4 regions of the Streptomyces sp. NPDC005805 genome follow, and region 2 is predicted to be linked to each of the others. Evidence: riboswitches for the same ligand, from Rfam matches in the RefSeq annotation. Region 2 holds a riboswitch; each other region holds the start of a gene.

The links. Region 2 has a riboswitch for cyclic di-AMP ahead of ABZ457_RS16925 (M23 family metallopeptidase). Riboswitches for the same ligand answer to the same signal wherever they lie in the genome.
Positions count from the first base shown of each region.
Region 1: it holds a riboswitch for cyclic di-AMP, as region 2 does, so the genes downstream of both, ABZ457_RS23325 (LysM peptidoglycan-binding domain-containing M23 family metallopeptidase) here and ABZ457_RS16925 (M23 family metallopeptidase) in region 2, are expected to answer to the same signal.
Region 3: it holds a riboswitch for cyclic di-AMP, as region 2 does, so the genes downstream of both, ABZ457_RS12825 (LysM peptidoglycan-binding domain-containing protein) here and ABZ457_RS16925 (M23 family metallopeptidase) in region 2, are expected to answer to the same signal.
Region 4: it holds a riboswitch for cyclic di-AMP, as region 2 does, so the genes downstream of both, ABZ457_RS03840 (C40 family peptidase) here and ABZ457_RS16925 (M23 family metallopeptidase) in region 2, are expected to answer to the same signal.

Region 1 covers NZ_JBEXXN010000049.1:591-8,276, reverse strand. Annotated here, with positions in the region: gene ABZ457_RS23340 (MBL fold metallo-hydrolase) at 1-336, opposite strand, end outside; gene ABZ457_RS23335 (TetR/AcrR family transcriptional regulator) at 651-1,271, shown strand; gene ABZ457_RS23330 (SGNH/GDSL hydrolase family protein) at 2,391-3,188, opposite strand; gene ABZ457_RS23325 (LysM peptidoglycan-binding domain-containing M23 family metallopeptidase) at 3,391-4,356, opposite strand; cyclic di-AMP (ydaO/yuaA leader) riboswitch at 4,361-4,518, opposite strand; gene ABZ457_RS23320 (tyrosine-protein phosphatase) at 5,010-5,834, shown strand; gene ABZ457_RS23315 (DUF6126 family protein) at 5,860-6,021, opposite strand; gene ABZ457_RS23310 (helix-turn-helix domain-containing protein) at 6,029-6,637, opposite strand; gene ABZ457_RS23305 (aspartate aminotransferase family protein) at 6,721-7,686, opposite strand, start outside.
Region 2 covers NZ_JBEXXN010000026.1:64,108-71,793, forward strand. Annotated here, with positions in the region: gene ABZ457_RS16905 (GTP-binding protein) at 1-366, shown strand, start outside; gene ABZ457_RS16910 (DNA topoisomerase IV subunit A) at 363-2,831, opposite strand; gene ABZ457_RS16915 (pitrilysin family protein) at 3,014-4,411, shown strand; gene ABZ457_RS16920 (pitrilysin family protein) at 4,429-5,796, shown strand; cyclic di-AMP (ydaO/yuaA leader) riboswitch at 6,051-6,209, shown strand; gene ABZ457_RS16925 (M23 family metallopeptidase) at 6,223-7,005, shown strand; gene ABZ457_RS16930 (GntR family transcriptional regulator) at 7,286-7,686, shown strand, end outside.
Region 3 covers NZ_JBEXXN010000018.1:19,176-26,861, reverse strand. Annotated here, with positions in the region: gene ABZ457_RS12850 (betaine/proline/choline family ABC transporter ATP-binding protein) at 190-1,353, shown strand; partial or broken gene ABZ457_RS12845 (cupin) at 1,702-2,019, shown strand; gene ABZ457_RS12840 (ABC transporter substrate-binding protein) at 2,035-2,997, opposite strand; gene ABZ457_RS12835 (ABC transporter permease) at 2,994-3,671, opposite strand; gene ABZ457_RS12830 (ABC transporter permease) at 3,668-4,348, opposite strand; gene ABZ457_RS12825 (LysM peptidoglycan-binding domain-containing protein) at 4,547-5,317, opposite strand; cyclic di-AMP (ydaO/yuaA leader) riboswitch at 5,322-5,522, opposite strand; gene ABZ457_RS12820 (pyridoxamine 5'-phosphate oxidase family protein) at 5,851-6,552, opposite strand; gene ABZ457_RS12815 (CBS domain-containing protein) at 6,805-7,416, shown strand; gene ABZ457_RS12810 (glycosyl hydrolase family 65 protein) at 7,450-7,686, opposite strand, start outside.
Region 4 covers NZ_JBEXXN010000004.1:41,294-48,979, reverse strand. Annotated here, with positions in the region: gene ABZ457_RS03870 (response regulator transcription factor) at 1-114, shown strand, start outside; gene bla (class A beta-lactamase) at 163-1,110, opposite strand; gene ABZ457_RS03860 (LysR family transcriptional regulator) at 1,270-2,157, shown strand; gene ABZ457_RS03855 (serine hydrolase) at 2,154-3,221, shown strand; gene ABZ457_RS03850 (NlpC/P60 family protein) at 3,343-4,458, opposite strand; gene ABZ457_RS03845 (hypothetical protein) at 4,685-5,038, shown strand; gene ABZ457_RS03840 (C40 family peptidase) at 5,103-6,299, opposite strand; cyclic di-AMP (ydaO/yuaA leader) riboswitch at 6,301-6,465, opposite strand; gene pcrA (DNA helicase PcrA) at 6,699-7,686, shown strand, end outside.

The DNA.
Region 1 (7,686 bases), on a different contig from region 2:
GGCGAGGACGCTGGAGTGGCCCATCCAGGTCAGGCGCAGCCCCGTGGCCGGCGGCCGGGAGAGGTCGGCGACCGTCGTCGGGTGGACGGGCACCGGGCCGTCCGGGGTGCGGCGGGCGCGCGCCTCCTTCTCGAAGTAGATCTTCGCGAACTCCGTCATCGAGGCGCCGGAGGGCCTGGTCCGCGCGCCGACCGGGTTCTGGAAGGTGCCGTCGGCGAAGTTCGGCGAACGGAGGATGCGCTCCCGGCGCTCACCCGCCGGGTCGGCGCCGAAGGCCGCGGTCCGCAGCGAACGCAGCCGGGTACGCAGCGAGGGGGGAGAGCCAGCGCCGGTCACGGCACCTCCTGGAGATCGGTCGACACATCCATGGTCCGAGGGTATGCCGCGGTCCGCCGGTGCGGCAGCGGGCGCGGACAGCCCACGACGGTGCAACGCGCACCCGTCCGCCGGTGTTCCACGGTTCACGGGAACGTGGCGTTCCGCCACCGCGGGAGGCCCTGCCGGGGCCCCGTCCGCCCGGCCGCGCGGCGCCGTCCGGCGGCCGGGCGGCTCCCCTGTCGGGAGTGCTCCGGGGGAGTTTCCCGGCGCCCCGGAATTTCCCGCTCCGAGGTCTGGACCGGGGCCAAGATCGGCTGTGTAGGGTGACCGCCGTGGGGAGAGTCCGACTGAGCGTCCCTGAGCGGCGCGAGGAGCTGCTGAACGCCGCCGTCGAGCAGATCGAGCAGCGCGGCGCCTCCGCCGTGCGGATCGCCGACGTGGCCGCCGCGCTCGGGGTGAGCAGCGCGCTCGTCCTCTACCACTTCTCGTCGAAGGAGCAGCTGGTCGCGGCCGCGTTCACACACGCGGCGGACGCCGATCTGGCGCATCTGCGCCGGATCCTCGGCCGGCGCACCTCCGCGCTGCGGCGGCTGCGCACGGCGGTGCGCTGGTACGCGCCCACCGGCCAGGCCAAGGGCTGGCGGCTGTGGATCGAGGCGTGGTCGGTCTCGCTGCGCGATCCGGCGCTGCGGGATCTGTCGCGGGGGCTCGACCAGCAGTGGAAGTCGGCGCTGACCGAGGTGATCGCGGAGGGCGCGGCGGCCGGCGAGTTCCGCTGCGACGACCCGGCGGCGGCCGCGTGGCGCCTGACGGCCTTCCTGGACGGGCTCGCCGTCCAGATGACCTCCTACGCGGGCACGCTCTCCCGCGCCGCGATGCTCCAGTGGACGGACGACGCGCTGGCCCGTGAGCTGGGCCTCGACCGCGAGGCCCTCACGGCGACGGCCCGCTGACCCGGTCCGGGCCGGGGCCCGGGCAGGCGGGGGCGGGCAGCGCCACCGGGCGCACCGCACCCGGTCGGGCCCGGCGGGCGCCGCGGGCTCGCCCCGCGCCTTGCCGCCGAGCGGGCCGACCCGGGCTCCCCGCAGGGGTCACGCCCCCTGGGCCCGGTCCGGGGCAGCGGGAGCCACCCGCCACCGAACGGGTCGCACCGCACCCGGTCGGTCCGGGCCGGGGCCGGGCAGGGGGTAGCGGCCCCGGAGCGGGCCGCGCCACGGCCCCGAACCAGGCCGGGTCGGTAGGCAGAGCGGCCAGCCCGCAGGGGGCATGGCCCCTGTTCCCCCGGGGCCGGGCAGCGGGAGCCACCCGCCACCGAACGGGGCGCACCGCACCCGTTCAGTCCGGGCCGGCCGGGGCCGGGCAGGGGGTAGCGGCCCCGGAGCAGGCCGCGCCACGGCCCCGAACCGGGCCGGGTCGGTAGGCAGAGCGGCCAGCCCGCAGGGGGCATGGCCCCTGTTCCCCCGGCTTGGCAGGCAGGAGCCGGTTGATCACCGGAATGGGTCGCATCGCTCCCGTCCAGGGCCGGGACCGGTAGGGGGCGAGCAGGCCCCCGGACCGGTCGGCGTCGCCGAGTGGACCGACCTGGGCTCCCCCAGGAGCCATGGCCCTGTGATCCCCGGAGCCGGCAGGCGGGAGTCGCCGCCGAGCGGGCGTGCGGACCCGGGCTCCGGCAGGCCGCCCTGGCCGTCGTGGGCCCCAGGCTGGGCGGACGCCACCGACGAGCCGGGGCCGGGCCGCACCGCCGAGCGCGCGGCCCCGGGCCTCGCGGGCCGGGCGGACACCACCACCGCGCCGCAGCGGCGAGCCGGCCCGGACCACGCCCGGCCCGCGCCCCCGCGAGCGCGCCGCTTCCCGTAAGCGCCGCACGCCCCGCGGGGCCGAGCCGGGCGGGGCAGGCAGGGCGGAGGCGGGCGCACCCCGCGCCCGACCCCACCCGGCGCACCCCGGAAACCAGGCCCGCACCACGCCCGACGCCCCCACCGCGAGCGCGGCTGGGCCGGCAGGGGCGTGACCGTCCAGGCCAGTCGGCCCTGGCCCGGCGCGACCGCGAGCGCACGCCCCCACCGGCCCCCTCAGAGCGGCATGAGGTCCGGCCGCTTCGCCTCCACGTGGTCGCCGGAGCTCTCGCCGCGCAGGCGGCGGCCGATCCACGGCACCAGGTAGTCGCGCGCCCAGTGGATGTCGTCCCGGCGCACCTCCAGCGGCCCGCGCGGCGGCTGCGGCGGCCAGGGCTGGTCGGGGTCCGCGTCGCCGGGGACGTCGATGCCGAGGACCTGGGCGGCGCGCAGGGCGACCCGGGTGTGGCCCTCGGGCGACAGGTGGAGCCGGTCCAGGTCCCACGCGCGCCGGTCCTGGACGGACTTGAGGGACCACAGGTCGAGCACCGGGCAGTCGTAGCGGTCCGCGATGGCCCGCACATGCGCCGTGTACGTGGCGATCTTGCCGCGCAGATGGCGCAGGACCGGCACGTCACGGGTGTCGAAGCCGGTGGTCACCATGACCGTGCCGACGGAGGAGGTCAGGTCGGCCACTGCGCGTTCGAAGCGCTCGGCCACGTCGTCCGGGTCGCTGCCCGGCCGGATGATGTCGTTGCCGCCGGCGCAGAAGGAGACCAGGTCCGGGGCGAGTTCCTTGGCCCGGGGCACCTGGTCCGCCACGATCTGGTCGAGCAGCTTGCCGCGCACGGCGAGGTTGGCGTAGCGGAAGGTGTGCTCCGGGGTGAGGTCGTCGAGGATGACCGCGAACCGGTCCGCCCAGCCGACGAAGGTCCCGTCGGGTCCGGGGTCGCCCACGCCCTCGGTGAAGCTGTCACCGATCGCTGCGTACGACCCGAATGCGCCACTGGTCTCTGTTCTCGAATCGTCTGCCACGGGAGCACATCCTTCCTGCCCGGATGTGACCTACGCGACCGTAAGGAGGGGTTGACGGGAGGTGATCTTTACCACCGGTCAAGTTTCCGCCAAGCCGGAATACGCGGAATCCCCCGCTCCGCCGCCGGACGGAACGGGGGACCACCACCGGGGCCGGAGTGCGCGGTCGACACCGCGCCGGGCCGGGAGGAGGGGTACCGCGTCAGAGGTTGACGCCGTTCTGGCGCAGGTACGCCAGCGGGTCGATGTCCGAGCCGTAGGACGGCCCGGTGCGGATCTCGAAGTGCAGGTGCGGGCCGGTGGAGTTGCCCGTGGAGCCGGAGAGGCCGATCTGCTGTCCGCCGGAGACCGACTGGCCGCCGGAGACGGAGAGCGAGGACAGGTGGGCGTACTGCGAGTAGGTGCCGTCCGCGTGGCGGATGACGACCTCGTTGCCGTAACTGCCGCTCCAGCCCGCCGACTCGACGGTGCCGGAGGCGACCGCCTTCACGGTGCTACCGGAGGCCGCGGCGAAGTCCACACCGGTGTGGTAGCCGCTGGACCACATGCCGCCGCTCTGGCGGTACGGGGTGGTGATCGAGGCGTCGACGGGCGCGCTGAAGCCGGACGCGGAGGTCTTGGCGGGGGCCGAGGACTTGGCGGGGGCCTCGGCCGGCTTCTCTGCCGGGGCGGCCGGGGCCTTCTCCTGCCGGGAGTCGTCGCGGGAGGCGCGCGGCTTGGACTCGGTCCGCACCTCGGGGTCGTTCTTCAGCTTCGACTTGCCGCCGATGGTGAGTTCGAGGCCCGGGTGGATCAGGGACGGGTCGGCGCCGATGGCGCGCCGGTTGTCGTCGAAGAGCTCCTGCCAGCCGCCGCGGACGTCGTGCTCGTCGGCGATCTTGGACAGGTAGTCGCCCGCGACCACGGTGTAGGTCTTCGGGGCCTTCTTGGCGGCGGCCTTCGCGGCAGCGGCGGCCTTCGCCGGCGCGGCCTGCTGCGCGGCGGCGGGTGCCTGCGCCGCGACGGCGGACTTGCCGGGCGCGGCCGCGGGGGCGGCGGCGGTCGCCGCTCCGGCGCTCGCGGCGCCGAACAGCGGAAGCGCGATGGCGGCGCCACCCGTGCCGGCGACGACGAAGCCGCGGCTCACGGGATTGGACTTGGGACGGCGGTGCTTACCCTTTCCGGGCATGACGCATTCCTCTCCGGCGCCTGCGAGGTGAGCTGTCGGGTTCGGGCTGGAGATGCCCGTTCGCACTGGTCGCGCGAATTCACCCCAAGCCGTCCGAATTGCTCCGGAATCGGCGTACTACCTGGGTCCCCCGCTCCTGCCACGCGGTGGTGGGTGCGAACTCCGGTCGGCGGCAGGATTAGGCGGTCCGTCCGGATTGAGCGTGACCGTAGGCGAGCCACCCCGGGGGAACAAGCCATGAATTCCCGGACGCAATCACCACACCCGCACCGGAGCCGGGCGGCCATCACCCTCCGTGGGCGACGGGCCGTCAACTCCCTTGTCCGGCACGGAATTGACCCGGCGGAAGCCAGTACACACCGTCACCAATATGATCCTGCTCACCAGCCGTTTCCCATTTACGGCGCTTACGGGGCACCCTCCAATCAATCTCCTAATTCGGACACAAGGCGCGAATGCAATTCCACTACCGCACTTGCCGCTCAAGATCGACCGGCTCGTCCGGCTTCGTCCCTCGCACCGGCCGTCCCGCCGCCCCCGCCCCGCCGCGTATGAAGGGCGTGTGAACCGGTGTCGTATCGTCGGGAGCGCGCCTCCGCCGGCGACCGCGCCGGTGGAGGGGACGGGCACCGCCGCCATTGATTGGAGTCCATGTGACGCAGCAGTTGCCGCAGGCACCCTCGGCCGGGCAGGACCCCGAGCCCGCACTCGCCGGAGTCCGCAACTTCCGCGACGTGGGCGGGCTGCCGACCACCGACGGCGGTCGGGTGCGGCACGGCAGGCTGTACCGCAGCGGCCACCTCGCCCACGCCACCGCGAGCGACGCCGCGTTCCTCTCCTCCCTCGGGCTGCACACGGTCTTCGACTTCCGCAACGCGGCCGACCAGCGCCTGGAGGGCCCCGACGTCGAGCTGCCGGGCGTGCGCAACCTCAACCTGCCGCTGAGCGACCCGGCCGACGGCGCGGAGTTCTGGCGGATGGTCCGCGACGGCAATCTGGACCAGCTCAAGTCGATCCTGGACGGCGGCAAGGGCGCGGACCGGATGATCGCCGCCTACCGCGCGATCATCACCCAGCGGACCGCCGAGCACAGCCGTGTCCTGCACGCCCTCGCCGAGGACAGCGTCCCCGCCCTGATGCACTGCGCCGCGGGCAAGGACCGGGCCGGTCTCTCGGTGGCCGTCACCCTGCTCGCGGTGGGCGTGGAGCGGGACGCGATCGAGGCGGACTACCTCAAGTCGAACGACCCGCACCGCCGCTACAAGGTCACCCGCGGCTCCGACTCCCCGGACGCGATGTCCGCCGAGGTCATGGAGCTGCTGAGTCCGCTCTTCGACGCCCGGCCGGCCTATCTCGCCGCGGCCTTCGAGACGATCGAGGAGACCTGGGGCGGGACCGAGCAGTACCTCTCCGAGGGGCTCGGCCTCTCCCCCGCCACCCGGGAGACGCTGCGCGCCCGGCTGGTCGAGAACGCCTGAGGCCGCCCGGCCCGCCCCGGCCGGGTCACTGGTTCTGCGCGCCCACCAGGAAGAGCAGGTAGAGGAAGGCGGCCACGATGTGGCCCGCGATCAGATAGGCGAAGAGCCGGATGACGAGTCCGCGCGGGAACCGGTCCTCGCGCCGACCGCCGGCGGCTCCGCGCTTGTCCAAGGGGTCGTGCGACATTCCCTGATCACCTGGCTTCCGGTCGGACGTGGGGACGGGGGTGCGGGTCGGGGCTCTGCAGCAGGGTGTGCACGAACAGCAGCTCCGCGCCCTCGGGCGTGGCGGCGGCGATCCGGTGCGGGGTGAGCGAGTCGAAGTGGGCGCTGTCGCCCGGGGCCAGCTCGTACACGGTGTCGCCGAGGCCCAGGCGCAGCCGGCCGGTCAGCACGTACAGCCACTCCTCCCCCGGGTGCACACGCACCAGGTCGCCCTGGGCGCCGTGGGGGACGACGACCCGCAGGGCCTGCATGGCGCGGCCGGGGGCGCCGGCCGGATGGTAGGTCCAGCCGTCGGCCCGTACGGGTTCGCGCTCACCGCCCCGGACGACCGGCTCGCGTTCGGCCGGCTGCTCGCCGAGGACCTCCCCGACCGTCGTACCGTAGATGCGCGCGAGGGCGAGGAGCACGGGCAGCGAGGGCTGCCGGTTCCCGGTCTCCAGCCGGGACAGATGGGCGGGTGAGAGCCCGGCGCGGTGGGCGGCGGCCTCCAGGGTCAGGCCCCGGCGGCGGCGCAGGTCCCGCAGGCGCGGGGGGACACCGGCGAGACCGTCACCGTCCGGTGCGGCGGGAGTGTTCATGCCTCTATTGGGCCAGCACGATTGCCTCTGAGGCAAATGACTTGCCTCAGAGGCAAAAGCCCGGGGCACCCGCCGCGCACCGGTCAGCGGTTGGCGACCGCCTGCCGGACCAGGGTCCGGCCGAAGTCCCACATCAGCCCGCCCCCGCCGTGCGCGTCGTCCATCACCTCGGTGAACGCGTCGACGAAGCGGTCCACCTCGCGCTCGCCGATGATCAGCGGCGGGATCAGCTTGATGACCTCCAGGTGGTCCCCGGAGACCTGGGTGAGGATGCGGTGCCGCTGGAGCAGCGGATGGACGACCATCTGCGCGAAGAGCCCCTTGCGCGCGGCCTGGAGCATCGTCCAGCGGCTGCGCAGCCGCAGGGACTCGGGCCGGCCGAACTCGATGCCGATCATCAGCCCCCGGCCGCGGACCTCGTGCAGCAGCTCGTAGCGGGGCACCAGCGCGGCGAGCCGGGAGCGCAGCAGCTCCCCGGTGATCCGGGCGTTGGCGACGATCTGCTCGTCCTCCAGCACGCTCAGCACGGCGAGCCCGGCGGCCATGGCCTGCGCGTTGGAGCCGAAGCTCGCGGAGTGGACCAGGACCCGGTCCATGGAGGAGTAGACCTTCTTGAAGATCCAGTCCTTGCCGAGTGTCGCGCCGACCGGCACATAGCCGCCGGAGAGCGCCTTGGCGACGCAGACCAGGTCGGGTTCGACCCCGGCCTCGTACTGGAAGGCGTAGAAGTCGCCGGTGCGCCCGAGGCCGGTCTGCACCTCGTCGGCGACCAGCAGGGCCCCGTGGCGGTGCAGCAGGTCCTGCGCGGCCCGCAGGAAGCCCGGTGGGGCGGGGTTGACGCCCTTGCCCTGGATGGGCTCGACGACCAGGCCGGCGACGTCCCCGCGCGCGAGTTCCCGCTCCAGCGCGTCCAGATCGCCCAGCTCGATCGCGGTGTCCGGCAGCAGGGGCGCGAAGCCGTCGCGGAAGCCCCGCTCCCCGTTGACCGAGAGGGACCCGGCGGTGAGGCCGTGGAAGGCGTGCGCGCAGTAGAGGACCCTGGGGCGGCC
Region 2 (7,686 bases):
TTCCTCGACACCCGCCCGCCCGGCCTCTACCGGATCAAGGGCTTCGTGGACCTCGGCGAGGCCGACCCCCGCAACCGCTACGCCGTCCACGCGGTCGGCCGCTTCCTGCGCTTCTACCCCGAGCCCTGGCCGGACGGCGACGCGCCCCGGCGCACCGAACTCGTCCTCATCGGTTCGGGGATCGACGCGGAGGCCCTGCGCAAGGAACTCACCGCCTGCGTCCGCACCGGGCGCCCCGAGGACGTCCCGGACGAGCGCAGCATGTGGGGCCTGCTGCGCTACGTCCAGGGCGACCCCGACGACCCGGAGCCCGCGCCCGGCCCGGACCTCGACGGCCCGCGGCCCGGCCCGGACACCGAAGGCTAACCGGCCGGGGGCGCCTCGGTGACCGGCCCCGCCAGCACCGCCACCGGTGAGCCCAGCGGTGTGCCCGAGCCGTCACGGCGCGGGTCGGGGGCCGGCAGCTCCGCCGGGCTGCCGTTCTTCTGCGCGGCCCGGACCGGCACCGCGCCCGCCCACGCCAGCACCAGCACGTCCTCGCCCTTCAGGAACCGCTGGCAGCGCACCCCGCCCGTCGCCCGCCCCTTGCGCGGATACTGGTCGAACGGCGTCAGCTTCGCCGTCGTCGGCCCGTCCACCAGGGTGCCGCGCGAGCCGGCGACCGTGAACACCACCGCCTCCGCCGACGGATCGACCGCCGTGAACGACAGCACCTCGGCGCCCTCCGCCAGCTTGATGCCCGCCATACCGCCGGCCGCCCGGCCCTGCGGCCGCACCTGGGCCGCCGGATAGCGCAGCAACTGCGCGTCGGAGGTGATGAAGACCAGGTCCTCCTCGCCGGTGCGCAGCTCCGTGCCGCCGACGATCCGGTCCCCCTCCCGCAGGGAGATGACCTCCAACTCGTCCTTGTTCGACGGGTAGTCCGGGACGACCCGCTTCACCACCCCCTGAAGGGTGCCGAGGGCGAGACCGGGGGAGGACTCGTCGAGGGCGGTGAGGCAGACCACCGTCTCGTCCGCCTCCAGGGAGAGGAACTCGGTGACCGGCGCCCCGCCCGCCAGGTTGGGGCCCGTCGCGGTGTCCGGGAGCTGCGGCAGATCGATCACCGACAGCCGCAGCAGCCGCCCGGCCGAGGTCACCGCGCCGACCTCGCCCCGCTGGGTGCCGAGGGCGGCGGACACGATCACATCGTGCTTGGTGCGCCGGCCCTCCTCGGCCGGGAGCGGTTCGGCGGTCGCGGTGCGGGCCAGCAGGCCGGTGGAGGAGAGCAGCACCCGGCACGGGTCGTCCGCGACCTGGAGGGAGGCGGTCGGCGCCGGGGTGCCCGCCGACTCCAGCAGGACCGTGCGGCGGGGGGTGCCGAACTTCTTGGCCACCGCGCCCAGTTCGGAGGAGACCAGCTTGCGCAGCTCCGCGTCCGACTCCAGGATGCCGGTCAGCTCGTCGATCTCGCCGTTCAGCCGGTCCCGCTCGCTCTCCAGCTCGATCCGGTCGAACTTGGTCAGCCGGCGCAGCGGGGTGTCCAGGATGTACTGCGTCTGCACATCGCTCAGCGAGAAGCGCTCGATCAGGCGCTCCTTGGCCTGCGCGCTGTTCTCGCTGGAGCGGATCAGCCGGATGACCTCGTCGATGTCGAGCAGCGCGACGAGCAGGCCCTCGACCAGGTGCAGCCGGTCGCGGCGCTTGGTGCGCCGGAACTCGCTGCGCCGCCGGACGACCTCGAAGCGGTGGTCGAGGTAGACCTCCAGCAGCTCCTTGAGCCCCAGGGTCAGGGGCTGGCCGTCGACCAGGGCGACGTTGTTGATGCCGAAGGACTCCTCCATCGGCGTCAGCTTGTAGAGCTGCTCCAGCACGGCCTCGGGGATGAAGCCGTTCTTGATCTCGATGACCAGCCGCAGGCCGTGCTCGCGGTCGGTCAGGTCCTTGACGTCCGCGATGCCCTGGAGCTTCTTCGCGCCGACCAGGTCCTTGATCTTGGCGATGACCTTCTCCGGGCCGACCGCGAAGGGCAGTTCGGTGACCACCAGGCCCTTGCGGCGGGCGGAGACCGTCTCCACCGAGACCGTGGCACGGATCTTGAAGGTGCCGCGGCCCGTCTCGTACGCGTCCTTGATACCGGCCAGACCGACGATCCGGCCGCCGGTCGGCAGGTCGGGGCCCGGGACATGGCGCATCAGGGTGTCGAGGTCGGCGTTGGGGTGCCGGATCAGATGCCGGGCGGCCGCGATCACCTCGCCCAGGTTGTGCGGGGGCATGTTGGTGGCCATACCGACGGCGATCCCGGAGGCGCCGTTGACCAGCAGGTTGGGGTAGGCCGCGGGGAGGGCGACCGGCTCCTGCTCCTGGCCGTCGTAGTTGGACTGGAAGTCGACCGTGTCCTCGTCGATCGACTCCGTCATCAGACCGGTCGCGTCGGCCATCCGGCACTCGGTGTACCGCATGGCGGCCGGCGGGTCGTCGTTGCCCAGGGAGCCGAAGTTGCCGTGGCCGTCGACCAGGGGGAGGCGCATGGAGAAGGGCTGCGCCATCCGCACCAGGGCGTCGTAGATCGAGGCGTCGCCGTGCGGGTGCAGCTTGCCCATGACCTCGCCGACGACCCGGGCGCACTTCACATAGCCGCGGTCGGGGCGCAGGCCCATCTCGTTCATCTGGTAGACGATGCGGCGGTGCACCGGCTTCATGCCGTCACGGGCGTCGGGCAGGGCACGGGAGTAGATCACCGAGTACGCGTACTCGAGGAAGGAGCCCTGCATTTCGTCCACGACGTCGATGTCGAGGATCTTCTCCTCGAACTCCTCCGGCGGTGGGGTCTTCGTGCTGCGGCGGGCCATCGCGGCTGCTGCTCCTTCACGTACCAGTCTGGATCCGACGCGCACCATTGTGGACCGTCCCACCGACAACGCCCCCGGCGACCCGGAAGAGGGACGCGGTGCGCGGACGGGAACTTCGCCAGGGCTCGGTGCGCTTGCATAGGGTGGCAGGACTCTTTCACATCGCGATCGAAGGGACGTACATGCCCATGGGTCACACGGCCACAGGCCAGGCCGGCTCCGGCGGCCTGACAGCGACCGAGCACCGGCTGGCCAACGGTCTGCGCGTGGTGCTCTCCGAGGACCACCTGACCCCGGTCGCCGCGGTGTGCCTCTGGTACGACGTGGGCTCCCGCCACGAGGTCGAGGGCCGCACGGGCCTCGCGCACCTCTTCGAGCACCTGATGTTCCAGGGCTCCGGCCAGGTGAAGGGGAACGGCCACTTCGAGCTGGTCCAGGGCGCCGGCGGCTCCCTCAACGGCACCACCAGCTTCGAGCGCACCAACTACTTCGAGACCATGCCCACGCACCAGCTCGAACTGGCCCTCTGGCTGGAGGCGGACCGCATGGGCTCGCTGCTGGCCGCCCTCGACGAGGAGTCGATGGAGAACCAGCGGGACGTGGTGAAGAACGAGCGCCGCCAGCGCTACGACAACGTGCCCTACGGCACGGCCTTCGAGAAGCTGACCGCCCTCGCGTACCCGGAGGGCCACCCCTACCACCACACGCCGATCGGGTCGATGGCCGACCTGGACGCGGCGACCCTGGAGGACGCCCGCGCGTTCTTCCGCACCTACTACGCGCCGAACAACGCGGTCCTCTCGGTGGTCGGCGACATCGACCCGGAGCAGACCCTCGCCTGGATCGAGAAGTACTTCGGCTCCATCCCCTCCCACGACGGCAAGCAGCCGCCCCGTGACGGCACCCTGCCGGACACCATCGGCCGCCAGCTGCGCGAGGAGGTCGTCGAGGAGGTGCCCGCCCGCGCCCTGATGGCCGCCTACCGCCTCCCGCACGACGGCACCCGCGAGTGCGACGCCGCCGACCTGGCGCTCACCGTCCTCGGCGGCGGCGAGTCCTCCCGGCTGCACAACCGCCTGGTCCGCCGCGACCAGACCGCCGTCGCCGCCGGCTTCGGGCTGCTGCGCCTGGCCGGCGCCCCCTCCCTCGGCTGGCTGGACGTGAAGACATCCGGCGGTGTGGAGGTGCCCCGCATCGAGGCCGCCGTCGACGAGGAGCTGGCCCGCTTCGCGGCCGAGGGCCCGACGCCGGAGGAGATGGAGCGCGCGCAGGCGCAGCTGGAACGCGAATGGCTGGACCGGCTCGGCACGGTGGCCGGCCGCGCCGACGAACTGTGCCGCTTCGCCGTCCTGTTCGGCGACCCGCAGCTCGCGCTCACCGCCGTGCAGCGCGTCCTCGACGTCACCGCCGAGGAGGTCCAGGCCGTCGCCAAGGCCCGGCTGCACCCCGACAACCGCGCCGTCCTGGTCTACGAGCCGCTGGCCGCCGACGAGGCCGACGAGACCGCCGACAGCGCCGACGCCGGGACCGCCGGCGCCGAGACCGCAGAGAACAACGCCACCGAGGGGGCGGACCAGTGAGCGACGCTGCCGTGACCATGGAGTTCCACCCGCAGCCCACGGCCGGCGAGGCCCGCCCCTGGGCCTTCCCCGCGCCCGAGCGCGGCACCCTGGCGAACGGGCTGACCGTGCTGCGCTGCGACCGCCCCGGCCAGCAGGTCGTCGCGGTCGAGATCCTGCTCGACGCCCCGCTCGACGCCGAGCCCGCGGAGCTGGACGGCGTGGCCACCATCATGGCCCGCGCCCTGTCCGAGGGCACCGACAAGCACAGCGCCGAGGAGTTCGCCGCCGAGCTGGAGCGCTGCGGCGCCACCCTCGACTCGATGGCCGACCACCCGGGCGTACGGGTCTCCCTGGAGGTGCCCGCCTCCCGGCTGGCCAAGGGCCTCGGCCTGCTCGCCGACGCCCTGCGCGCCCCCGCCTTCGACGAGGGCGAGGTGGGCCGGCTGGTCCGCAACCGCCTCGACGAGATCCCGCACGAGATGGCCAACCCGGCCCGCCGCGCCGCCAAGCAGCTCTCCGCCGAGCTGTTCCCGGCCTCGCTGCGCGTCTCCCGCCCCCGCCAGGGCACCGAGGAGACGGTCTCCCGGATCGACGCCGCCGCCGTGCGGGCCTTTTACACCGCGCACGTCCGCCCCTCGACCGCCACCTGTGTGATCGTCGGCGACCTGACGGGCGTCGATGTGGACGCGGTGCTCGACGAGACCCTGGGCGCCTGGACGGGCGACAAGGCGGTCCCGCACCGGGTCCCGGCGGTCACCGCCGACGACACCGGCCGGGTGGTGATCGTGGACCGCCCCGGCGCGGTGCAGACCCAGCTGCTCATCGGCCGGATCGGCCCGGACCGCCACGACAGCGTCTGGCCGGCCCAGGTGCTCGGCACCTACTGCCTCGGCGGCACCCTGACGTCCCGTCTGGACCGCGTCCTGCGCGAGGAGAAGGGGTACACCTACGGCGTCCGGGCCTTCGGGCAGGTGCTGTTGTCCGCCCCGGACGGCTCGGGCGCGTCGATGCTGGCCATCAGCGGTTCCGTGGACACCCCCAACACCGGTCCCGCCCTGGACGACCTGTGGAAGGTGCTGCGCACGCTGGCGGCCGAGGGGCTCACGGACGCCGAGCGGGACGTGGCCGTGCAGAATCTCGTGGGCGTCGCCCCGCTGAAGTTCGAGACGGCCGCCTCGGTCGCCGGCACCCTCGCCGACCAGGTGGAGCAGTCCCTTCCGGACGACTACCAGGCCCAGTTGTACGCCCGGCTGGCCGCCACCGGCACGGTCGAGGCGACGGCCGCCGCGGTCAACGCCTTCCCGGTGGACCGCCTGGTCACCGTGCTGGTGGGCGACGCGGCGCAGATCGCGGAGCCCGTGAAGGCCCTCGGCATCGGCGAGGTGACCGTCGTCACCGGCTGAGCCGGCGGCCCGTCGCCTGCGTCCCCGCCCGGAGCGGGGACGCAAGCCGCACAACGGGACGAAAGGGGACCCCGACACTGTCCGCGGTGTCGGGGTTTCTCCGTTCTTGGTGATGTATCTCCCTCATGCCCCACTAGGTGCGGCTATGGGGTGTGGCATGCGCTACAAATCGGGCTGTCCGTTTGGTGATTGAGTGATCGGCTGCCTAGCGTCTTTCCGGCTGTTCGCCGAGAAGTACGCCGCGTCCGCGGCACGGACAGTCATCGCCGAGTCCCCGTCCGGCGCGAGCCTGGGGAGCCGGGGACCCACGTTCCCCGGGGTGAATCGGAAGCCTTCGTCCGCGGAGGTGACCGTAGGAGACCTTCCTGCTCCGAACCCGTCAGCTAACCCGGTAGGCGAGAAGGAAGGAAAGGAACCAGCCTCTCCATGGCGTTCACCCGTGCCACCGGGAAGCACCGTGCCCCGAGCCGTCTGACGCGCAGGACCGCGAGCCTCGCCGGCATCGCGACCATCGCCACCACCGGCGTCATCGGCACCCTCGCCTCTCCGGCGCTCGCCGCCGAGGCCGAGGCCGCCTCCGTCGAGGACACCGGCCTCACCCAGGTCGTCTCCGTCGGCACCCTCGCCGACGAGATAGCCGACCAGGCCGCCGCCCAGCAGCGGGCCGCCGAGGAGGCCCAGGCCCAGGCCCGCGCCAAGGCGAAGGCCGAGGCGGAGGCCAAGCGCAGGGCCGAGGCCCGCGCCAAGGAAGCCCGGGAGGCCAAGGAGCGCGCCGCCCGCGAGGCCGAGCGCAAGCGCCTGAACTCCTTCCGGCTGCCGATCGCCGGCTCGTACGTCACCACCGGCTACCAGACCGGCGGCAGCCTCTGGTCCTCCGGCAGCCACTCCGGTGTCGACTTCCGCGCCCCCATGGGCAGCTCCGTCGTCGCGGTCGGCTCCGGCACGGTCGTCGAGGCCGGCTGGGGCGGCGCGTACGGCAACAACGTCGTGCTGAAGATGAACGACGGCACCTACACCCAGTACGGGCACCTCTCCTCGGTCTCCGTCTCCGTGGGCCAGCAGGTCGTGCCCGGCCAGCAGCTCGGCCTCTCCGGCTCCACCGGCAACTCCACCGGTCCGCACCTCCACTTCGAGGCCCGCACCACGGCCGAGTACGGCTCCGACATGAACCCGGTCGCCTACCTCCGCGCCCGCGGTGTGAACGTCTGAGGCACCGTGTGAACGTCTGAGGCGCCGCGCCCGACCGGCTGCTTCCGCCCGCAGGCCCCCGGCACCGCGCCGGGGGCCTGCGGCGTCCCCGCGGCCCTCCGTCGACTTCGCGCCGCGCGGTCGACTTCGCGCCGCGCGCATTCCACCGGTTCCGGCCAAAAGTCCTGAAGATTATGCCGTGGATTCCCGCGGGCCTTCGGAAAATCCCGAGGACTGGAATAGAGTCACGGGACACGAGTCAATCGGTGCAGCTTTTCGTGCGATCCACGGAGGTCCGGCCATGCGCGTTCCCGCGCACTCTGTATGCACGGCGATCCGGGACGACATCGTCTCCGGGGTCTTCGCGCGGGGCAGCCGCCTGACCGAGGAGCAGCTCGCCCGCCGCTACGGGGTCTCCCGGGTCCCGGTGCGCGAGGCGCTGCGCACCCTGGAGTCCGAGGGCTTCGTCGTCACCCGCCGGCACGCCGGTGCGCATGTCGCGGAGCCCACCGAGCAGGAGGCGGCCGACCTGCTGGAGATCCGGCTGCTGCTGGAGCCGCTCGCCGCGGCGCGGGCGGCGCAGCGGCGCACCGAGGCCCATCTGAAGGTGCTGCGCGGCCTGGTGCGGCTGGGTCAGGACCGGGCACGCCGGGGGCAGGGCGAGGATCTGCGGTCGCTGGGGGGCTGGTTCCACGAGACGCT
Region 3 (7,686 bases), on a different contig from region 2:
GAGTCCGGACGGAACCCGTCCGCTCCGCCCGCGCCGTACGCGGGAGCCCGCCCGGGCCCCTGACCCGGACAGTCCGGGCCCGTGTGCGCCGCCCACCGGCCGCTCCTGGGGAGTGTCCGGAACGTCGCGCCGTTCGCCCGGACGCCGCGAACCGGGCGAGACGTTCCGGACACGGCCTAACGTTGGCCCATGATCCGGTTCGAGCAGGTCGCGAAGGTCTATCCGGACGGCACGACGGCCGTCGACGGGCTGTCGTTCGAGGTGGCCGAGGGCGAACTCGTCACCCTCGTCGGCCCGTCCGGCTGTGGGAAGACGACCACGATGATGATGGTCAACCGGCTCATCGAGCCCACCTCCGGCCGCATCCTGGTCGGCGGCGAGGACATCCGGACCGTGGACCCGGTGAAACTGCGCCGCCGGATCGGCTACGTCATCCAGCAGGCCGGGCTGTTCCCGCACCGGACCGTGCTCGACAACACGGCGACCGTCCCGGTGCTGACGGGCTGGAAGAAGTCCCGGGCCCGCGCCCGCGCCGCCGAACTCCTCGATCTGGTCGGCCTCGACCCCTCCGTCTACGGCGGCCGCTACCCGGCGCAGCTCTCCGGCGGGCAGCGCCAGCGGGTCGGCGTCGCCCGCGCGCTGGCAGCCGATCCGCCGGTGCTGCTGATGGACGAACCCTTCGGCGCGGTGGACCCGGTGGTGCGCGAGCGGCTCCAGAACGAGTTCCTGAACCTCCAGGCCACCGTGCGCAAGACCGTCCTGATGGTCACCCACGACATCGAGGAGGCGGTCCGGATGGGTGACCGGATCGCGGTGTACGGGCAGGGCCGGATCGAGCAGTTCGACACGCCCGGCGCGGTCCTGGGCACCCCGGCGACCCCGTATGTGGCCCGGTTCGTCGGCACCGACCGGGGCCTGAAGCGGCTGTCGGTCACCGCGATCGAGGCGGCCGACCTGGAGCAGCCGCCCACCGCGCGCGTCGACGAGCCGGCGGCGCCGGCGGCGGCCCGGCTGCGGGCGGACGAGGCCCGCTGGGCGGTGGTCCTGGACCGGGCGGGCGCCCTGCACGGCTGGGTGGCCACCGAGGCCCTGTCGCTCGCGGGCGGGCGGGGGACGGTCGGGGACCTGGCCCGGCGGATGGACGCGTGGGTACCGGTCGGCGCGCCCCTGAAGCAGGCGTTCAGCGAGATGCTCCAGCACGACGCCGGGTGGGTGGCGGTCCTGGACGGCGACCGCTTCCTCGGGGTGCTGACCCCGGCGAAGCTCCATGAGGCCCTGCGCCGCTCGGTGGACGCGGACGCGCAGGGGGTGGCGCGGGACGAGGTGGAGTTCGACTCGGTGGCGGACGCGTGAGCCGGCGCGGACTCGCCGGGTGCGCGGGGTGCGCGGGGCGGGTGCTCGCCCGGGGAGGACGGCCGCCCTGCCGCCCGGGGCGGGCGGCGGTCTTGACCGGGGCCGGGCGGCGGGCCTAGGTTCCACCGCGGCGCGCACGGAAAGCGCTTGCCGTACGGGCCGCCGCCCGAGGGCGGCCCGCCGCGACGCGAGGAGACGACCCTGACGGACCAGGGTCCAGCCCTCCCCGGCCCGGCCCTCCCCTACGACGGCCCGCCCGGCGGGATCGGCGTGTCCCGGCTGACGGTCTACGACTGGCCGGCCGCCGCCGCGCTGCCCGAGGACGGCACGGAGGAGGAGCTGGCGGCCGCGGCCCGCGGGCGGCGGGACCTGGCCCTGGAGGGGTACGCGCGGCTGCGCGAGGCGACGGGGGCCGGGGACCCGGAACCGCTCGCCGCCTTCCACCGCGCGGCGGGCGCCCTCGTCCGGGACCGGACCGGCGCCTGGCGGGAGCGCTGGCGGGCTGGCGCGGCGGCGGCCTCGGCGGCGACCGGGGAACAGCTCGATCTGCTGGCCGGGGGCGTTACGGGGTATCTGGCCGGGGCCGTGGTGCGGGCGGAACGCCCTCTGCCGGGGCGGCGGTTCGGGATGTGCGGACACCTGGAGACCTACGCGTCCGCGCACTGAGCGGCTTGGTACGGGTCAGGGCTTCAGCAGGCCCTTGGACTCCAGATAGGCCCGGGCGACGTCCTCCGGGAGGCGTCGCCAGCTGTCGACCTGCTGGTTGAGCCGGGCCAGGTCGGCGGTGGTGAGGACTTCGTTCAGCCGGTCGAGGGCTCCGGTGACGCCCTTGCCGCCGGCCCGGGCGCGGTTGACGACCGGCACGATGTAGTCCGCGTTCTGGAGGTGCTTGTCGTCGGCGAGCAGGACGAGGCCGAACTCGTCCAGGGTCGCGTCGGTGGTCGTGGTGAGGACCATCTGGTCGCGTCCGCTCTGGACGGCCTGCTTGGCCTGGGTGGTGCCCACGCCCTTGGGGTCCACGGCGATGATGTCGATCCCGTACACCTTGCGCAGGCCGGGGGCGCAGTAGGGGCGGCTGACGCACTCGTCGCCGGCCGCCAGCCGGACCGGGATCTTCGCGCGGCCGAGGTCGCCGAGGGTGCGCAGGCGGTGTTCGGCGGCGAACTCCCTGGTGACGGCGAAGGCGTTCTGGTCGACCGCGCGGCCGGGCGGGAGGACGTCGAGCCCGCGCGGGGTGGCGAGGCGGCGGAGCGCGGTCATGGTGGCGTCGAGGTCGGGCGATCCGGCGGGCGGGGCGTCGGGGCCGTTCTCCTTGGCGTTGAGCCAGTCCGCGAAGGTGGCCGCGTATTCGGGGACGACGTCGATCTGACCGCTCTCCAGGGCCGGTTCGTACAGCTCGCGGTTGGTGACGGAGAGGATCTCGGTGTCGTACCCGGCCTCCTCCAGCAGGAGGGCGTACATCCGGGCGAGGAGGTCGGACTCGGTGAAGCCGGCCGATCCGACGGTGAGGCTGCGGCTCTCGCCGGGCGGGGCGGTGATCTCGCCCTGGTCCTCCAGGGAGGGGCCGGTCGCGCAGGCGGCGGTGAGGGCGAGGAGGAACGCGGCGAGCACGGTCCGCAGGGCGAGGGCGGGCGGTGCGGTCATACGGCGCCGCTCCCCCGCGACCAGGCCGGGGCGAGCCGCTGCGCGAGTTCGAACAGCCCCTCCACGAGGAGGGCGAACACGGCGACGAGGACGGCCCCCGCGACCACCTGCGGGGTGGAGGCGAGGTTGAACCCGGCGGTGATGATCCGGCCCAGTCCCCCGCCGCCGGCCAGGGCCGCGATGGTGGCGGTGGCGACGAGTTGCACAGCGGCGATGCGCAGCCCGGTGGTGATCAGCGGCAGGGCGAGCGGCACCTCCACGCGCAGCATGGTCTGCGCGCCGGTCATGCCCATCCCCCGGGCCGCCCGCACCACGTCCGGGTCGACGCCGCGCATGCCGACATAGGCGTTGGTGAGGAGCGGCGGGACGGCGAAGAGGACCAGGGCGATGACGGTGGGCCAGGTCCCCCAGCCGCCGATCGGGCTGAGCAGCAGCAGGACGAGGACGGCGAAGGTGGGGACGGCGCGGCCGATGTTGGAGAGGTTGACGGCGAGTGCGCCGCCCTTGCCGAGGTGGCCGAGGACGAGGGCGACGGGGAGGGCGACCAGGCAGCTGATGCCGAGGCAGACCCCGGTGAGGTAGAGGTGTTCGATCAGGCGCTGGGTGATGCCGCCGTCGCCCGACCAGTTCGAGGCGGTGGTGAGCCAGTCCCAGGTGGCGGAGAGGGTGTTCACGCGGCCCCCTTCCGCGTCCAGGGGGTGAGCAGCCGCTGCACCAGCAGCAGGAGCAGGTCGGCGGCGACCGCGATGACCACGCACAGCACGGAGGCGGTGAGCACCTGGGCCTTGAAGTAGGTGTTCATCCCGGACCAGATGAGGTTCCCGAGGCCGCCGTAGCCGACGATCGCGCCGATGGTGACGAGGGAGACGGCCGAGACGGTGGCGATGCGCAGTCCGGCCATGGCGGCGGGCAGGGCGAGGGGCAGTTCGACGGTGCAGAGCAGGCGGACGGGTCCGTAGCCCATGCCGCGGGCGGCCTGCCGGGTCTCCTCGGGCACGGCGCGCAGCCCGGCGAGGATGTTGCGGACGAGGAGGGTGAGCGAGTAGAGGACCAGTCCCGCGACGACCAGGGCGGCGGAGAGTCCGTAGACCGGCAGCAGCAGGGAGAACATCGCCAGGGACGGGATGGTGTAGAGGATCGTCGTCAGGGCGAGGACGGGAGCCGCGGCCCAGCCCCAGCGGCGGGCGGCGACGGCGAGGGGCACGGCGAGGACCAGCCCGATGAGGACGGAGAGGAAGGTCAGCTCCAGGTGCTGGAGCACGGCGTCGACGAGGATCTCGCTGCGGGTGGAGAGGTAGTCGCCGCAGATCCACTCGTTGCGGGCGAGGCAGTCGTCGGGTGGCGCCGTCATCTGTCCATTGCAGCGCGGGCGGAGGACCGCCGCGCGGACTGGTGCGCTGTCCGGGGGCGGCGGGCGCGGACGCCTTTACCGGGGGAATGCGCGGACGCCGGGTGGCCGGACCGTGCGGTGACGGTCCGGGCGCCCGGCGTCCGTTGGCTTCTGCAATGGGATGTACGGCGGTCGAATCCGTGGATTCGGCCTTTCCGGTCAGTAGGGACCGTTGACGTTGTCGATCGAACCGTAGCGGTCGGCGGCGTAGTTGCAGGCGGCCGTGATGTTGGCGACGGGGTCGTAGCTGTCCGTCGAGGTGCCCGGGACGTGGTACGCCTGGAAGGTCGGGTCGATCACCTGGAGAAGGCCCTTGGAAGGCGTTCCCTTGGCGGCGTTGGAGTCCCAGTTGTTGATCGCCAGCGGGTTTCCGGAGGACTCCCGCATGATGTTGCGGTAGATGCCGTCGTAGCTGCCCGGAATTCCGTGCTGGGCCATGATGTCCAGCGATTCCTTGATCCAGCCGTCGAGGTCGTCCGAGTACGTCTTCGGGGCGGCCTCGGCCTGCTGCGCGACCGGGGCGGTGCGCTTCTCGGAGCGGTCGGCGCGCTCGGCGGCGGGCTTGGCGGGGGCCTTGGCCTTGGTGGCGGCCTTGCCGCCGACGGTCAGCTCCAGGCCGGGGTGGATCAGGGACGGGTTGGCGCCGACGGCCCGGCGGTTGTCCTGGTAGAGCTTCTGCCAGCCGCCTTCCAGGGAGTGCGCGGCGGCGATCGCGGACAGCGAGTCGCCGGCGACCACGGAGTAGGTGGCGGGCGCCTTCTTCGCGGGGGCGGCGGCCGCGGCGGCCGGGAGCTCCGCGGCGGGGGCGGCGGTGGCGGTGGCCGCGCCGAGGACCGGGAGGGCGAGGGCGGCGGTGCCGGTGCCGGCGGCGACGAGGTGGCGGGCCAGGCGGCTGGTCCTGGGGCGGCGGTGCTTGCCGTGTGCAGGCATGACGAGTTCCTCTCCGTCGCCTGCGAGGTGAGCTGTCGGGTTCGGGCTGGAGCTGCCCGGCCGCGCTGGGCGCGGCTTCACCCCGAGCCGTCCCGGTATCCCGTGTGGATTCCGGTCCGGCGACTTACCTGGTTCCCCCGCTCCTGCCGTTACGGGTGATGTGATCGGGTATCCGGACAGTGGCAGGATTCGGCGTTCCATCCGGAATGCCGCGACCGTAGGCGAGACGCTCGCCCGGGAACAAGCCTGGAATTCACAACCACAATGTCCGCGATCTCAAAGGGCGGGTAAATGATGTTGCGCATTCCCCGACGGGGCATCAGTTCGCTTGCACGGAAAGCCCTCTGGGGGTGCGCGGTGAACAACGGCGGAGTGGGCGCGTGACCGATGTCACGGAACCGATCACAAAGAACGCCAGATATCCCATTGGGCATGTAAACGGACATTGCGCCGCATGAATGCACAGGTTCCCCCCTCCCGAGAGAGAGGGGGGAATATGGTGGGAATTTCATCAATGATGCCCGTTTTGCACGCTATGCGTTTCCGGGTGCCCCGCGGACCAGGATGCGCCGCCCGGTGACCCGCTCCGGCGCGACGGCGATCCACAGCTCCCGGTCGCCGCCCGCCCACGGAGCGCTGTACGCGAGTTCGTCGAGCCGGCGGACCGCGTCCCCGTCCGCCACCGTCCGCGCGTCGCCCACCACCAGCACGCTCCAGCCCTGGCTGAACGCCTCGTCGATGTGGTCCACCTCGAAGGCGACCTCCCCGCCGGCGGCCCGGCCGGGCAGGGCCCCGGGGGAGGTGCGGAAGGCGACCTCGCCCTCCGAGACCACGTAGTTCACCGGCAGGATCGCGGGCCCGTCCGGGGTGGTCACGGCGACCCGCCCGACGCCGTGGGTGCCGAGCAGATCCCAGCATTCCGGTGCGTCCAGCTCCACCAGCTCCGGGTGGTAGCCCGCCCGGCCCAGCCCCTCCGGCAGGTCGGCCCCGCTGCCGGTGAGCGCGGTGACCGTCGTCTCCAGGGCGTCCGCGAGCCGCAGCAGGAACCCCATACCCGGGGCCGCGGGGTTCTCCTCCAGGTACTGGATGTAGCCGGGGGCCGATCCGGCCCGGGTGGCGACCTCCTCGCGAGAGAGCCCCAGCTCCCGCCGCCGCGCCCCGACCCGGCGGCCGATGTCCCCGCCGAGTCGTCCCCGGCCTGCTCCGGATGGCTCCGTGTGCGGTTGTCCCGGCATGGTCGGGCACCTTCCCCTGTCGGTCGGTCCGGGTGGGCCGGTCGCCCGGCGCGGACACGGCGCGTACGCCGTCCCGCGCCCACGGTAGTCAGCGGGGGCCGGGCCCGCACGGCGGCGACGCGCGGCGGGCACCCGGCCGCGGGGTCCCGGACAGACTCGGAAATACTGTCCCCAACAGGACCGCACGCATGTGGAGGTACCGCGCATGACTTCTCCGGCAGGCCCGCGCACAGGCCCTGGGACCGGTGCGCGATGAGACACCGCTCGGTGGCCGACCTGATGACCCCGCAGGCGGTGGTCGCCCAGCCCGGCACGGCCTTCAAGGAGATCGCCCGGCTGCTCGACGAGTACGGGATCACCGCCGTGCCCGTGGTCGACGAGGAGGGCCGACCCCTGGGGGTCGTCTCGGAGGCGGACCTGCTGCGCCGGCACACCGGCGGCACCGCCTCCGACACCGCCGAAGGGCTGATGACCAGCCCGGCGGTGGTGGCCCGGCCCGAATGGAGCGCGGTGGCGGCCGCCCGGGTGATGGAGGAGAGGCACATCAAGCGGCTGCCCGTGGTGGACGGCACGGGGCGGCTCATCGGGGTGGTGAGCCGCAGCGATCTGCTCCAGCTCTTCCTGCGCCGGGACCGGTCGATCCAGGAGGAGATCGTCGAGGACGTGCTCTCGGGCACCCTCGGGGTCTCCCCCGCCGCGGTCTCGGTGCAGGTCGACGACGGCCGGGTGACCCTCAGCGGCACCCTGGAGCAACGCTCCCTGGTACGGATCGTCGTCCGTCTGTGCCAGAGCATCGACGGTGTGGTGGATGTGGTCGACCGGCTCGACTGGGAGGCCGACGACATGGCGGGACCGGTGGCCTGACCCTCCCGGCGGGGGGCCGGGCCGGGGCGGGTGTCAGGCGTCGGGGAGGTCCAGGGTGCGGGAGGTGCCCGGGGCGACGGTCACCGTGCGGTCGCCGAGGCGTACGTCGATGGGCAGGCCGTCCGGGGTGGCCGGGAGGGCGATCGTCAGCTCCCCCGGCCGCATCCGCACCCCGACGCCCCAGTGGCCGTGGTAGCGCACGCTGAACCCGTACTCCGCGAGCTGCGGGGAGGGCACCGGGTCGAACCACAGGGCGCCGGAGCGGGTCTC
Region 4 (7,686 bases), on a different contig from region 2:
CTCTTCATCTCGGTGAAGACGGTCGAGTCGCATGTGTCGGCGGTGCTGCGCAAGCTCCAGCTCTCCAACCGGCACGAGCTGACCCGGTGGGCGACGGCCCGGCGCCTGGTCTGAGCCTTCCCGGAGGGCGGGCCCCGGCGCCGGGGCCCGCCCTCCGCGGAGTCAGCGGCGGCCGAGTCCTTCCAGGGCGACGGTCGCGGCCCGGGCGATCAGGGCGTCCCGGCGCTCGGCGTCCTTCTCGTCGCGGCTGGACAGCACGGTGAAGAGGATCGGGTTGCCGCCGTCGTCGGGCCACACCACGGCGATGTCGTTCCGGCCGCCGTAGCCCGCGGTGCCGCTCTTGTCTGCCACCGTCCAGTCGCGGGGGAGGCCCGCCGCGATCAGGGTCTCGCCGGTGGTGTTCGTCGCCATCCAGGTGCGCAGCAGGTCCCGCTCGCGGCGCTCCAGGGCGTCGCCGAGGAGGAAGGCGCGCAGGCCGGCGGTCAACGCGCGCGGGGTGCTGGTGTCCCGGATGTCGCCCGGCTTCCCCTCGCTGAGGTCCGGCTCGATCCGGTCCATCTCGGTGACGTCGTCGCCGAGTTCCTCCAGCACCTTCTCCAGGGCGTCGGGGCCGCCGAGCTCCCTCAGCAGCACGTTGGCCGCCGTGTTGTCGCTGTACCAGAGGGTGGCGGCGCACAGTTCGCGCAGGCTCATCCCCGTGTCGGTGAAGTCCTCGGTGACCGGGGAGTAGGTGACGAGGTCGGCCTCGGTGTACCTGACCACCTTGTCGATGCCGTCCATGCCGTGGGTGCGCAGGATCGCGCCCGCCAGCAGGGCCTTGAAGGTGGACGCGTAGGCGAAGCGGCGGTCCGCGCCGTGAGCGACCTCGCGTCCGGTGCCGGTGTCCACGGCGTGCACGCCGAGCCGGGCGTCGAACTCCTTCTCCAGCGCACGGAACCGGCGCTCGGTGGTCTTCGCGGACGGGGCGGGGGCCGTCGACGACGCGGTGGCGGCGGCCGGGGCCGGGGTGCCGGGCGGGGTGGTCGCCCGGCCGCAGCCCGACAGCACGGCGAGGGTCAGGGCACCGGCCACCAGAGCGGTGGCCGGGCGGTTGCGCAGTCGGTGCGGCATGGCGGAATCCTCCGGATCGTCGGAACACGGCAGGGCGGAGCCGGGCCGGGCACACGCGCGGGGCGGGTCCTCGGCGGCGGCCACCACTCTCCGCCCGGGCGTCCGCCGCCGTCCAAGACGCGCCCGCACGCTCCCATGCTGTTTTGGCATAGTGGGTGCGTGGATCTGGTCGCGGCCTGCCGGGCGTTCGTCGGAGTGAGCGAGCACGGCAGCTTCACGGTGGGGGCCGCGGCGGTGCGCACGGCGCAGTCCGTCGTGAGCCGCCGGGTCGCCGCGCTCGAACGGCATCTGGGCGAGCGGCTGCTGAACCGGTCCTCCCGCGCGGCCACACTGACCCCCTTCGGCCGCGACATGCTGCCCCTGGCCCGCCAGCTGGTGCGGCTCGCCGACCGGCTGGAGCACGAGGCGGAGGCCGTGCGCCATCGCCCGCTGCGGCTCGCGGTGCCCGCCGCCCCGACCGGCGCCCTCGCCCGTCTGATCGCCGACGCCCACGCGGCGGAGGTGCTGATCGACCCCCGGCCCGCCGCGCCCGCGGAACGCGCCGACCTGGTCCGGTCCGGGCAGGTGCGCGCCGCGCTGCTGGCGGCGCCCCGCGCCGAGGCGGAGTGGACCGTGCCGCTGGGCGTCGCCGCCGCCGGTGACCCCGGCGGGCCCGTCCATCTGGACACCCTGCGGCCCGGCCGGGCGGATGTCGGGCGGCGGCTGCGCCGGCTGTGGCTCCAGCCGGAGGACGACGTCCCCCATGTCCGGGACCCGCTCGCGCGGCTCGGGGACGCGGTCGGGCTGCTCCCGGCGCAGCTGGCCGTGGCCCGGAGCGAGGCGGCCGCGGCGGCGGACGTGCTGAGCCGGGACGACCTGCTGCTCTGCTCGCCGGCCGAGGCGCGGGAACTCGGGCTGTACTGGCGGCCGTTGGGAGATCTGGACCGGGGCCTCGCGCGCGGGTTCGTCCTCACCGCGGCGGACGCGACGGACCCCGGCGCGGCCCGCGTCCGGGAGGTCTGCGGCCCGGGTATCGCCCGCTGCCTGGGTGCGGAGGAGCACGTATGAGCAGGACAGACCCCGCCCGGCCCGCCCCGGCGACCGCCTCCGGTCCCGCCGCCCCGCCCGGGGCCGGGTCCGCGCCGTCCGGGACCCGGGCCACCCCGCCCGGGACCGGGTCCGCGCCGCCCGTCGGGTCCGCCACCTCCCGGCTCCTCGCCGAGCTGCGGCGGAACCTGCGCGACGGCGGGCTGCACGGCTCCTTCCTCGTGCGCGACCTGGACACCGGCGAGGAACTGGGCATCGACCCGGACGTCGAACTGCCCGTCGCATCCCTGGTCAAGGTGCCCCTCGCGCTCGCCACCCTGGAACGCATCCGGCTCGGCGAACTCGACGGCGCGACGGCGGTCGAGGTGGCGCCGGGGCGGATCACCACCCCGGGGCCGACCGGCCTGAGCCGCTTCCGGCACCCGGCGCGGATCTCCGTCGACGACCTCCTCTACCTCAGCACCTGCATCAGCGACGGGGTGGCCGCCGACGCGCTCTTCGAGCTGACCCCGCCGTCCCGGGTCGCCGCGATCGTGCACGGCCTCGGGCTGCGCGGCATCTCCGTCCGCCACACCATGCGCCGGCTCAGCGAGACACCGGAGGAACGGTTCGACCGGGCCGATGTGCACCTGGCGCACGCCCTCGCGATCGACGCCGGGACCGCCGGACGCGGCCACCGGGTGCCGCAGCTCGACGTCTCCCGCGCCAACACGGGCACGGCCCGCGCCTGTGTGGACCTCCTCCAGGCGATCTGGCCGGCCTCCGCCGAGGGCGGGGACCCGCCGCCGGGCGGGGTGCACCCGGAGGTGGCCGCCCGGCTGCGCACCCTGCTCGCCGACAATGTGCTCCGCCACCGTCTCGCCCCGGACTTCGCCTCCGACGCCGCGACCTGGTCCTCCAAGACCGGCACCCTGCTCAATCTGCGCCATGAGGCGGGGGTGGTCGAGCACGCGGACGGCCGCCGGTACGCGGTGGCCGCGCTCAGCGAGTCCCGGGTGGCGGCCGGGGCCCAGCCCGGGGCGGACGCGCTGCTGGGCCAGGTCGCCCGCCGGCTCCGCGACCGGCTGCGCGCGGGGCTGGTCTGAGCGGCCTGGAGTGGCCCGCCCCGGCGGCCCGTGTCAGGCGACCCGCCTCGGGCGACCGCGCCGGGCCGGGGGTGGGCCGTGTCGGACCGGACCCGGGCGTGGCCCGCCTCGGCACCCCCCGTCAGGCGACCCGTGTCGCGCCGGCGAACGGCATCTCGGTGATGGGAGCGATGCGCACCGGCGCACCCGGCCGGGGCGCGTGGATCATCTTGCCGCCGCCGATGTAGAGGCCCACATGGGTCACCCCCGGGTAGAAGAACACCAGGTCGCCCGGGGCGAGTTGGGACCGCGAGATCCGCTGACCCGCGTTGATCTGGGTGTACGTGGTGCGCGGCAGCGAGACACCCGCCGCCTTCCACGCGGCCTGCGTCAGCCCCGAGCAGTCGTACGCTCCGGGGCCCGTCGCGCCCCACACGTACGGCTTGCCCAGCGCGCCGTACGCGTACGAGATCGCCTGTGCCGCGCGGCCGCTCGCCGGGGCGACGGGCCCCCGGGGCGCCTCGGCCCGGCCCGCGCGGTCCGGGGCACGCTCGCCGCCGGAGGCCGTGGAGGTCCCGCCGCTCCGGTAGGCGGCGCGCTCCTCCGCGGTGAGGCGGGCGAGCAGCCGTTCCGCCGCGGCGAGCCGCTTTCGCACCTCGGTCCTGTGGCGGGAGACCTCGTCCCGCTGCCGCTCCAGCTCCCGTGTCCGCTCCCCGGCGCGGGCGCGCAGCCCGGCGAGGTCGAGGAGTTGGCGGCGCACCTCGGCGACGGCGGCGGCCTGGCGGTCCCCGACCCGCTCGGCGAGGGAGGCGCGCTCCAGGTACTCCCCGGGGTCGGAGGTGAGGGCGAGCCGCAGGCCGGGGTCGATGCCGCCGGCGCGGTACTGTGCCCCGGCGAAGGAACCGAGGGCGTCGCGCGAGGTGTTGAGGCGCTCGGTGCGCCGGGCGGCCTCGTCGCGCAGGGCGTCCAGCTGCTCGCGGGACCGGGTCGCCCGCTCCTTCGCGCCGTTGTACTTCTCGGTCGCCGCCTCCGCCTCGCGGTAGAGGGCGTCCACCTTCGCCTTGATCTGCGCGGGGGTCTGGCGGGGCTCTGCCACGGCGGGGGAGTCCAGCGCCGTGGTGGTCGCCGCGCCCGCGAGGGCCAGGGTGGCCGCGGCGCGGACGGCCGGGCCGGTGAGCGGACGCTGGGTGGGTTTTCGGTGCGCTGCCACGGTGGCGCCGTTCCTTCCGTCGTACGTCGTCGGTCGTACATCCGTCATCCGTCGCACAGCCGTCGTCGGTGGTGCGTGCGGCAGGACGTTAGACCCGAAGGTCACGGGAAGGTGACGCAAGATGAGGAACTGTCCGAACCCGCCCGGTCCTGTGCGTTCCGGCCGGGTGTTCCGACCGTTCGATGATCGACAACCGGCGGTCCGGCGACCGAAGACGGAGCTGAGGGTTACCTGACCAGGGGGCGGCGGTACGGCCCCGCATAGGCTCCGGCCCATGGACGTACTGATCAATGTCTTCGTCGCCCTGCACATCATCGGCATCGCGTCGCTGCTGGGCGGTTTCCTCACCCAGATGAAGGCGATAGGCGCCGGCACCGCGCGCTTCACGCCGGCGATGCTGCACGGCGCCGTCACGATGCTGGTCACCGGCGTCGCGCTGGTGGGCCTGAACCAGGCGGACGACCAGACGGTGAACAACCTCAAGATCGGCATCAAGCTGGCCGTCCTGGTCGTGATCCTGGGCCTGGTCTATGTGAAGCGGGACGAGGAGACGGTCGACAAGGCGCTCTTCGGCGCGGTCGGCGGCCTGACGGTGGCCAACATCTTCATCGCGACGCTCTGGACCTGAGCGGTCCCCGCGCCCCCGCCCCGCGCCCGTGGGGTGCGCGCGGGGAGCAGGGGTGCCGGTCCGGTCAGGCCGGGCGGACGCTGCCGTGGATCGGCATGGAGTAGATGGACTCCTCGCGGACGTTCGCGCCCGGCTTGGGCGCGTGGATCATCGTGCCGTCGCCGATGTAGATGCCGACGTGGCTGATGTCGTCGTAGAAGAACACCAGGTCACCGGGGCGCAGATCGGCCGTGGCGACCCGGGTGCCGACCTTCACCTGGTCCCAGGTGGTGCGCGGCAGGTCCACGCCGGCCGCCTTCCACGCGGCCTGGGTGAGCCCGGAGCAGTCGAAGGAGCTGGGTCCCGTGGCGCCCCAGACGTAGGGCTTGCCGATCTGGGCGCGGGCGAAGGCGAGGACCTTGTCGGCCTTGGCCGCGTACCCGCCGTCCTCCGTGCCGGAGCCGGAGCCGGTGCCCGTCCCGGTGCCCGTCCCGGTGCCCGGGTCCGTGCCGGTCCCCGGCTGCCGGGTCTCCTGCTCGCGGCGGGCGGCCTCCGCCTCCTCCTTGGCGCGGGCCTCCGCCTCGGCCTTGGCCTTGGCTTCCGCCTTGCGGCGGGCCTCCGCCTCCTTCTCGCGCTCGATCGCGGCGAGCCGCGCCTTCTCCTCGGCGGTCAGCCGGGACAGCAGCGAGCGCGCCTCGGCCAGCTTGGTCTGCACGGTCTGCTTGCTGGTGCGCAGGGCCTGCTGCGACTCGGTGAGCGACTGGAGCCGCTTGCCCGCCTCCGCGCGCTGCTTCGCCGCGGCGGCCCGCTCGGTCTCGTAGGCCGCGATCGCCGACTGCTGCTGGTCGGTCATGCGGTCCATCAGCCGCGACTGGTCGAAGTAGTCCTGCGGGCTGTCCGCGAACATCAGGGCGGCCGTCGGGGTCACGGCCCCGGTGCGGTACTGGGCCGCGGCGTAGGTGCCGAGCGCGCGGCGGGACTCGTTGAGCTTCTCGGTCCGGTCGGCCGCCTGGTCGAGCAGGGTGTCGACCTCGCGGCGCTTCTCCGCGGTCGCCTCGCGGGCCTTGTTGTACTCCTGGGTCGCGCTGCCGGCCTGGCGGTAGAGGTCGTCGACCTTCTTCTGGACGTCCTCGATCGAGGGCTTCGGCTCACCGGGGGCGGCCGTCGCGCTCTGTGTCGACAGCAGCGTGACGCCGGCGAGCGCGGCCGTCGTGAAACCGACGGTGGGGGAGGGCTTGATGGTGCGTGTGCGGGTCCTGCGATGCGACGCCAAGGCCGGCATCTCCTTCTTCCGTGGACCGCCTACCGGGTTAGCTGTCGGGTTCGGGCGAACGGAAGACGCCCTACGGGCGCGAGGAACGCGGCCCGATTCACCCCGGTTTGATGCGTTTTTGGGTCCCCGGTTCCGAACTGCCCTGCGAGGAGTACGGATTCGGCGCAGCCGGCCCGTCCGACGCGGTTCGCCGGGAGGGTTGCGGGCCGTCTGATCGAGCACGCTAACCAATTCGTGTGTGTGCTGTGAAGGTTGGTGTTCGATATGTCCGATACATTTTCGTGACCTTTCTCGGGGTGTGTCGTTGTGACCCCGTCCCGGAGGCGTCCGGTCACACACCGTGCACCGGCGGGCATTCCCGGAAGCGCGGCCCGGAGTGTCCGTCCCTCCGCCTAGACTCGGTAGGCGATGAGCAGCCTCTTTGACGACAGCTTCCTGACCGGCCTGACGCCTCCCGACGAGGAGCCGCACGGGGACGAGCACGCTCCGCCGCCGCCCGAGGAAGCGGCCGCGGAGCCGATCCCGGACGACCTCTTCCAGGGCGCGTACGACGTGCCGCCCGCCCGCGACGGCTACTACCGCGACGGCGCCCCCCGCCCCGCCGTGGACGCCGCCGCCCTGCTCGAAGGGCTGAACGAACAGCAGGGCGCGGCCGTCGTGCACACCGGCTCCCCGCTGCTCATCGTCGCGGGCGCCGGCTCCGGCAAGACCCGGGTGCTCACCCACCGCATCGCCCATCTGCTGGCCACCCGGCACGTCCACCCCGGCCAGATACTGGCGATCACCTTCACCAACAAGGCCGCCGGGGAGATGAAGGAGCGCGTCGAGCAGCTCGTCGGCCCCCGGGCCAACGCGATGTGGGTGATGACCTTCCACAGCGCCTGCGTGCGCATCCTGCGCCGCGAGTCGAAGAAGCTCGGCTTCACCTCCTCGTTCTCGATCTACGACGCGGCCGACTCCAAGCGCCTGATGTCCCTGGTCTGCCGCGATCTGGACCTCGACCCGAAGAAGTTCCCGCCGAAGTCCTTCAGCGCCAAGATCTCCAACCTGAAGAACGAGCTGATCGACGAGGAGACCTTCGCCGACCGGGCCCTTGGGGGTACCTCCCAGGCCGAAGGCTCTGGGGGAGGCTTCGAGAAGACTCTGGCCGAGGCGTACCGGATGTACCAGGCGCGGCTGCGCGAGGCCAACGCCCTGGACTTCGACGACATCATCATGACCACCGTCCATCTCCTCCAGGCCTTCCCGGACGTGGCCGAGCACTACCGCCGCCGCTTCCGGCACGTCCTGGTCGACGAGTACCAGGACACCAACCACGCCCAGTACACGCTCGTGCGCGAACTGGTCGGCGAGGGCTACGAGGACCTGGCGCCGGCCGAGCTGTGCGTCGTCGGTG